Linked DNA regions of Streptomyces venezuelae. The protein of the gene in region 1 interacts with the protein of each later gene in a pairwise test. Links are inferred from orthologs where the notes say so. Each region holds a gene or a part of one and is shown on either strand. Other genes may lie near its edges. The genes, in order: ndk and DEJ49_RS04505.

What was found.
Region 2: the proteins of ndk (region 1) and DEJ49_RS04505 interact in binary tests that used the Escherichia coli proteins (3 or more experiments, as listed by UniProt). The link is inferred for Streptomyces venezuelae from one-to-one orthologs.

What each region holds. Positions count from the first base shown.
Region 1 is NZ_CP029191.1:2,641,428-2,644,436, forward strand. Bases 315-3,009 are described here. They hold ndk (nucleoside-diphosphate kinase), read right to left. Parts: upstream 2,022-3,009; coding sequence 1,608-2,021; downstream 315-1,607. Other genes in these bases: DEJ49_RS11825 (rod shape-determining protein), read right to left, coding at 315-1,305; DEJ49_RS11835 (DUF4233 domain-containing protein), read right to left, coding at 2,093-2,458; folC (bifunctional tetrahydrofolate synthase/dihydrofolate synthase), read right to left, coding at 2,465-3,009. Also shown: rod shape-determining protein MreC, read right to left, coding at 1-122; more of DEJ49_RS11825, read right to left, coding at 286-314. UniProt on the Escherichia coli protein: Major role in the synthesis of nucleoside triphosphates other than ATP. The ATP gamma phosphate is transferred to the NDP beta phosphate via a ping-pong mechanism, using a phosphorylated active-site intermediate.
Region 2 is NZ_CP029191.1:1,035,008-1,038,210, reverse strand. Bases 238-3,126 are described here. They hold DEJ49_RS04505 (uracil-DNA glycosylase), read left to right. Parts: upstream 238-1,284; coding sequence 1,285-1,968; downstream 1,969-3,126. Other genes in these bases: DEJ49_RS04495 (helix-turn-helix transcriptional regulator), read left to right, coding at 2,482-3,126; DEJ49_RS04500 (DUF3224 domain-containing protein), read right to left, coding at 1,971-2,381; DEJ49_RS04510 (ABC transporter substrate-binding protein), read left to right, coding at 238-1,193. In the rest of the region: more of DEJ49_RS04510, read left to right, coding at 1-237; more of DEJ49_RS04495, read left to right, coding at 3,127-3,203. UniProt on the Escherichia coli protein: Excises uracil residues from the DNA which can arise as a result of misincorporation of dUMP residues by DNA polymerase or due to deamination of cytosine.

The DNA.
Region 1 (3,009 bases):
GCGGCCCGGCGGGCACCGTCGACCGGTGAGTCCTCGCCGCCGCGGATGTCCACCGTGATCAAAGCGAACGCGATGGCTACCAGCAGCACCAGGAGCAGCCGGCTCTCTCGTGTGTCCCTCACGTGCGGCGGCGTGCCTTCCTCAATCGGATTCCGTGGAATCTGCGGGTTCCACGAGGTTCTGGGGAATTGTCGTGCCTTACGGGAATTGCGTGTCGTGCCTCTATATCAACGATCCGCCGCACGAGGCGGCAGGCACTCGTACGGCGGATCTTCGCGCGTCAGATCATCTGCGCGGCTGGGCGTCCAGCACCTGCTGCAACGCCTCGAACTCCTCGACGCACTTTCCGGAGCCGAGCGCCACGCTGTCCAGCGGGTCCTCGGCGATGTGGATCGGCATGCCGGTCTCCCGGCGCAGCCGCTCGTCGAGGCCGCGCAGCAGGGCGCCGCCGCCGGTGAGAACGATTCCTCGGTCCATGACGTCGCCCGACAGCTCGGGCGGGCACTTGTCGAGGGTGGTCTTGACCGCGTCCACGATCGCGTTGACCGGCTCCTCGATGGCCTTGCGGACCTCGGCGGCGGAGATGACGACGGTCTTGGGCAGCCCGGAGACCAGGTCCCTGCCGCGGATCTCGGTGTGCTCGTCGGCGTCCATGTCGTACGCCGAACCGATGGTGATCTTGATCTGTTCGGCGGTGCGCTCGCCGAGGAGGAGGGAGTACTCCTTCTTGATGTGCTGGATGATCGCGTTGTCCAGCTCGTCGCCGGCGACGCGGATCGACTGTGCCGTGACGATTCCGCCGAGGCTGATGACCGCGACCTCGGTGGTGCCGCCGCCGATGTCGACCACCATGTTGCCCGTGGCCTCGTGGACCGGGAGGCCGGAGCCGATGGCCGCGGCCATGGGCTCCTCGATGATGTGCACCTGGCGCGCGCCGGCCTGCGAGGAGGCCTCGATGACGGCGCGGCGCTCGACGCCGGTGATGCCGGAGGGCACGCAGACGACGACGCGCGGGCGGGCGAGGTAGCGCCGCTTGTGGATCTTCAGGATGAAGTAGCGGAGCATGCGCTCGGTGATCTCGAAGTCGGCGATCACGCCGTCCTTCAGAGGGCGCACCGCGACGATGTTGCCGGGCGTGCGCCCGATCATCTTCTTCGCTTCTGCGCCGACCGCGAGAATGCCACCGGTGTTGGTGTTGATCGCGACGACGGACGGCTCGTTGAGTACGATCCCCCGACCCCTGACGTACACCAGCGTGTTGGCGGTCCCGAGGTCGACAGCCATGTCACGGCCGATGAACGACATGTTGTTCCCCATGAGGATGCGTCTGGCCTTCCCTAGTGGAGCGTGTGATGGCTTTTTAGGTAGGCGAGGTGGGTGCTGTGTGGCAGTGGAGGCTTCCATCGTAGTCTCGGCTGCGCGAACACGGCGCTAGGGTCTTCGCCATTGTCAGCAGATGATGGGCCGCCTCGCTCTTGGAGACGTGCCATCGGAGGCACGGGTTCCCCCGATTGGGGCGCATATGCCAAAGGACGGCCGAATTCCTTCGGCCGTCCAGGGCAGGAACGGTGCACTCCTGACTCCGGGTCAGAAGACTGTGCGTCGGACTAGACGACGCCCGGGAAGAAGATCTTGAGCTCGCGCTCCGCGGACTCCTCCGAGTCCGAGGCGTGGATCAGGTTCTCCCGGACGATCGTGCCGAAGTCGCCGCGGATCGAGCCCGGCGCCGCGGCGATCGGGTCGGTCGGACCGGCGAGCCCGCGCACGCCCTCGATGACCCGCTCGCCCTCGACGACGAGCGCGACGACGGGACCGGACGACATGAAGGCGACCAGCGGCTCGTAGAAGGGCTTGCCCTTGTGCTCGCCGTAGTGCTGCTCCAGGGTCTCCTGGTCCAGCGAACGCAGCTCCAGCGCGGAGATCGTCCAGCCCGCCTTGCGCTCGATGCGGCCGATGATCTCGCCGATCAGGCCACGACGGACGGCGTCGGGCTTCAGCAGGACGAGGGTGCGCTGGCTCATGTGCGGCTCCAAGAGGTGTTCGTACGATCGATGCGATCGGGTGGGATTGGGCCGCACGATACCGGGGTCGGCTACGCCGCGTTACCTCCGGCCTCCGGCTGCCCCTCCGCCATGGCCGCGAAGCGGGCCTTCGCCTCGTCGATCTTGCGGCCGAAGTGGACCGAAGCCCACCAGATGGCCGCGAAGACGGCGCCCAGGAAGAACATCGTCGGCACCACGAAACCGCTCGCGATCAGCGCGACCTGCAGGGCCCAGCCGAGCTGCACCCCGCCGGGCCGGGTGACCATCCCGCAGAGCAGGAGGCTCACCACCATCGCGATGCCGCAGACCGTCCAGACCGTGCCCATGGACAGGTCGTCGTCCTTCATGGCGACCAGGCCCGCGAAGCCGATCACGAAGAACTCGCCGATCAGCGTCGAAGCGCAGAGCGTACGCACAGGAATTCAGCCTCTCCCCAGGAGCAGTCGGGCCTCGCCGACCGTGATGACGGAACCAGTGACGAGGACGCCGCCGCCCGCGTACTCCCCCTCTTCCTCGGCGAGGGTGATCGCCGCCTCCAGCGCGTCGTCGAGGCGCGGCTCGACCTGCACGCGGTCGTCACCGAAGACCTCCACGGCGAGTCCGGCGAGGGTGTCCGCGTCCATCGCGCGATGGCTGGAGTTCTGCGTGACGACGACCTCGGCGAAGATCGGCTCGAAGGCCTCCAGAAGCCCCTTCACGTCCTTGTCGTCGCTCGCGCCGACCACGCCGATGAGCCGGCTGAAGTCGAAGACCTCGCTGATCGCGGCGGAGGTGGCGCGGGCGCCGGCCGGGTTGTGCGCGGCGTCCAGGACGACGGTCGGCGAACGGCGCACGACTTCGAGCCTGCCCGGCGAGGACACGGACGCGAACGCCTTGCGGATCGCGTCGATGTCCAGCGGGCGCGCGTGCTGCGAGCCGATGCCGAAGAACGCCTCCACGGCGGCGAGCGCCACCGCGGCGTTGTGCG
Region 2 (3,203 bases), 1.6 Mb from region 1 along the record:
GCGGCCCCACCGGACTGCTCGGCTCGCTCGACAAGGTCGAGACCAAGGGCGACCTGACGGTCGTCTTCCACCTGAAGAAGGCCGACGCGACCTTCCCCTTCGTGCTCGCGACCCCCGCCATGTCGATCGTCGACCCCAAGGAGTACCCGGCGGACAAGCTCCGCGAGGGCGACGAGCTGACCGGCTCGGGCCCGTACACCCTGGACGCGTACACGCCGAACGACAAGGCCGATCTGGTCAAGAACGACCACTACGAAGGTGCGGCCGACGTCAAGAACGACGCCGTGACCATCCGCTACTTCAAGAAGTCGTCGGCCATGGTCGACGCCCTCAAGAACAAGCAGATCGACGTGACCTTCCGAGGCCTGGCCTCCGAGGACATCGTCGCCATGCAGGGCCGGGGCAGGCGCGAGCAGGACATCGAGCTCGTCGAGGGCTCGGGCACCGAGATCCGCTACCTGGTCTTCAACACCAAGGACCCGTGGGCGCGGAAACTGCCGGTCAGGCGGGCCGTCGCACAGCTCGTCGACCGCGGCGCCATCGCCCACAAGATCTACAAGGACACCGTCGAGCCGCTGTACTCGATGGTTCCGAGGGGGCTCACGGGCCACGCCACCGGGTTCTTCGACAAGTACGGCAACCCCAGCGTCGCCAAGGCCAGGAAGATCCTCACCGACGCCGGCATCAACCAGCCGGTGCCGCTCACCCTCTGGTACACCACCGACCGCTACGGCTCGGCGACCGAGCCGGAGTTCGCCGAGCTCAAGCGCCAGCTGGAGGGCTCCGGACTGTTCGAGATCACCCTCAAGAGCCGCCCCTGGACCGAGTTCCAGGAGGGCTACAGCAACGGTGAGTACCCCGTCTTCGGCCGCGGCTGGTTCCCCGACTTCCCGGACGCGGACAACTTCATCGCGCCGTTCGTCGGCCCGAAGAACGTGCTCAATACGCCCTACCCGTCCAAGGAGATCACGGACGAGGTGCTGCCGCGCGAGCGCAGGGAGGCGGACCGGGGTGCCGTGATCGACCAGTTCGAGCGGGCCCAGGAGATCCTCGTCGACGACGTCAGGCTCCTGCCGCTCTGGCAGGGCAAGCAGTACATCATGTCCAGCGAGGAGATCGCGGGCGGCGAGCGGGCCCTCGACCCGTCGGCGATCATGATGATGTGGGAGCTGCAGCGCAAGACCAGCTGGTGAGCCGCCGGCAAATGGGGGGACGCGGGCCGGTTGTCAGTGGGCGCCGGTAGGTTCTGTGGTGAGAAATGACCGCACACCGGAGGTTGTTGACGTGACCGACATCGCCATGCTGCCCGCGTCCTGGCGCGGAGTCCTCGGCGAGGAGCTCCAGAAGCCCTACTTCAAGGAGCTCACCGAGTTCGTCGAGGAGGAGCGGGCGAAGGGCCCCGTCTATCCTCCGCGCGAGGAGGTCTTCGCCGCCCTCGACGCGACGCCGTACGACCAGGTGAAGGTCCTCGTCCTCGGCCAGGACCCCTACCACGGCGAGGGCCAGGGCCACGGCCTCTGCTTCTCCGTGCGGCCCGGCGTGAAGACGCCGCCCTCGCTGCGGAACATCTACAAGGAGATGAAGGAGGAGCTCGGCCTCCCCGTGCCCGACAACGGCTATCTGATGCCGTGGGCCCAGCAGGGCGTCCTCCTGCTGAACGCGGTCCTCACCGTCCGTTCCGGAGAGGCCAACTCCCACAAGGGCAAGGGCTGGGAGAAGTTCACGGACGCGGTGATCCGGGCCGTGGCCGACCGCCCCGACCCGGCCGTCTTCGTCCTGTGGGGCAACTACGCGAAGAAGAAGCTGCCGCTCATCGACGAGGAGCGGCACATCGTCGTGCAGGGCGCCCACCCCTCGCCGCTGTCCGCGAAGAAGTTCTTCGGCTCGCGCCCGTTCACGCAGATAAACGAAGCGGTCGCGGCGCAGGGGCACGAGCCGATCGACTGGCGGATCCCCGACATCGGCTGACGTCAGCCGGGCAGGGCGTAGGCGAGGGTGTACGGGGTGGTGGACTGCCCGCCCCGCGCGGTGAACGCACCGGTACCGGTGAGCCCCGCCAGCTCACCGGTCGCCGAGCCGGGCAGCACCGAGAAGGAGCATTCGATGACGCCGTCCGCCCCGAAGGAACCGCGCTGCTCCACGACGAACGAGCCCTTGCGGCCGTCGAGCGTGCCCTCGATGTACTCGTATCCGACGAAGGCGCCGACCGTGTCGTTCGTGTACGCGATGGTGTACTCGCAGGAGGTGCCCGCCGCCTCGACGGCACCGGCGTAGTCGTTGGTGACGGCGGCGTGGGCGATGCGGGCACCGCCGTCGGCGCCCGCGACGGGCTTCTCGTCCCAGTGGGCGAAGGTGAAGGTGCCGCTGGTCTGGTGGGTCATGGGGTCCTCTCGGCGACGGGCCCCGGTCGGGCCGCTCTGACGAGGATGTTGTCAGGGGTACCTGACACCCTCTGTCAGGTATCGGGGCAGACTTGGCCGCATGCGCGCCGACCGGCTCCTGGCCCTCCTCCTGCTGCTCCAGAACCGCGGACGCATGTCCGCACCCGAGCTCGCCGAGGAGCTGGAGGTCTCGGTCAGGACCGTGTACCGGGACGCGGAGGCGCTCGCCGCCTCCGGAGTGCCGGTCTACGCCGAGCGCGGCCCCACGGGCGGCTTCCGGCTCCTCGACGGCTACCGCACCCGGCTGACGGGGCTCACCGAGGGCGAGGCCGACTCCCTCGCCCTCGCCGGCATGCCGACGGCCGCCGCCGACCTGGGCCTCGGCGCGGAACTGGCCACCGCGCAGCTCAAGTTGGCCGCCGCGCTGCCCGCGGCACTCGGTGAGCGGTCGCGGCGCGTCCAGGAGCGCTTCCACCTCGACGCGGCCGCCTGGTTCCGCACCGCGGACCCGGCGCCGCTGCTCGACGTGGTCGCCGACGCCGTCTGGCGCCAGTGCGTCCTGCGGGCGCACTACCGCCGCTGGGGCGGCGAAGTCCACCGCGACCTGCATCCGTTGGGTCTGGTCCTCAAGGCGGGCAACTGGTACCTGGCGGCGTCCGTCGACGGCGCCGTGCGGACGTACCGGGTGTCGCGGTTCCTTGCGGCGACCGTGACCGACGAGCCCGGCGACCGCCCCGACGGCTTCGATCTCGCGGCGTACTGGGCGGAGGCCTCGCGCGGCCTGGAGACGCGGGTGCTGCCGGGCACGGCGCGGCTCAGGGT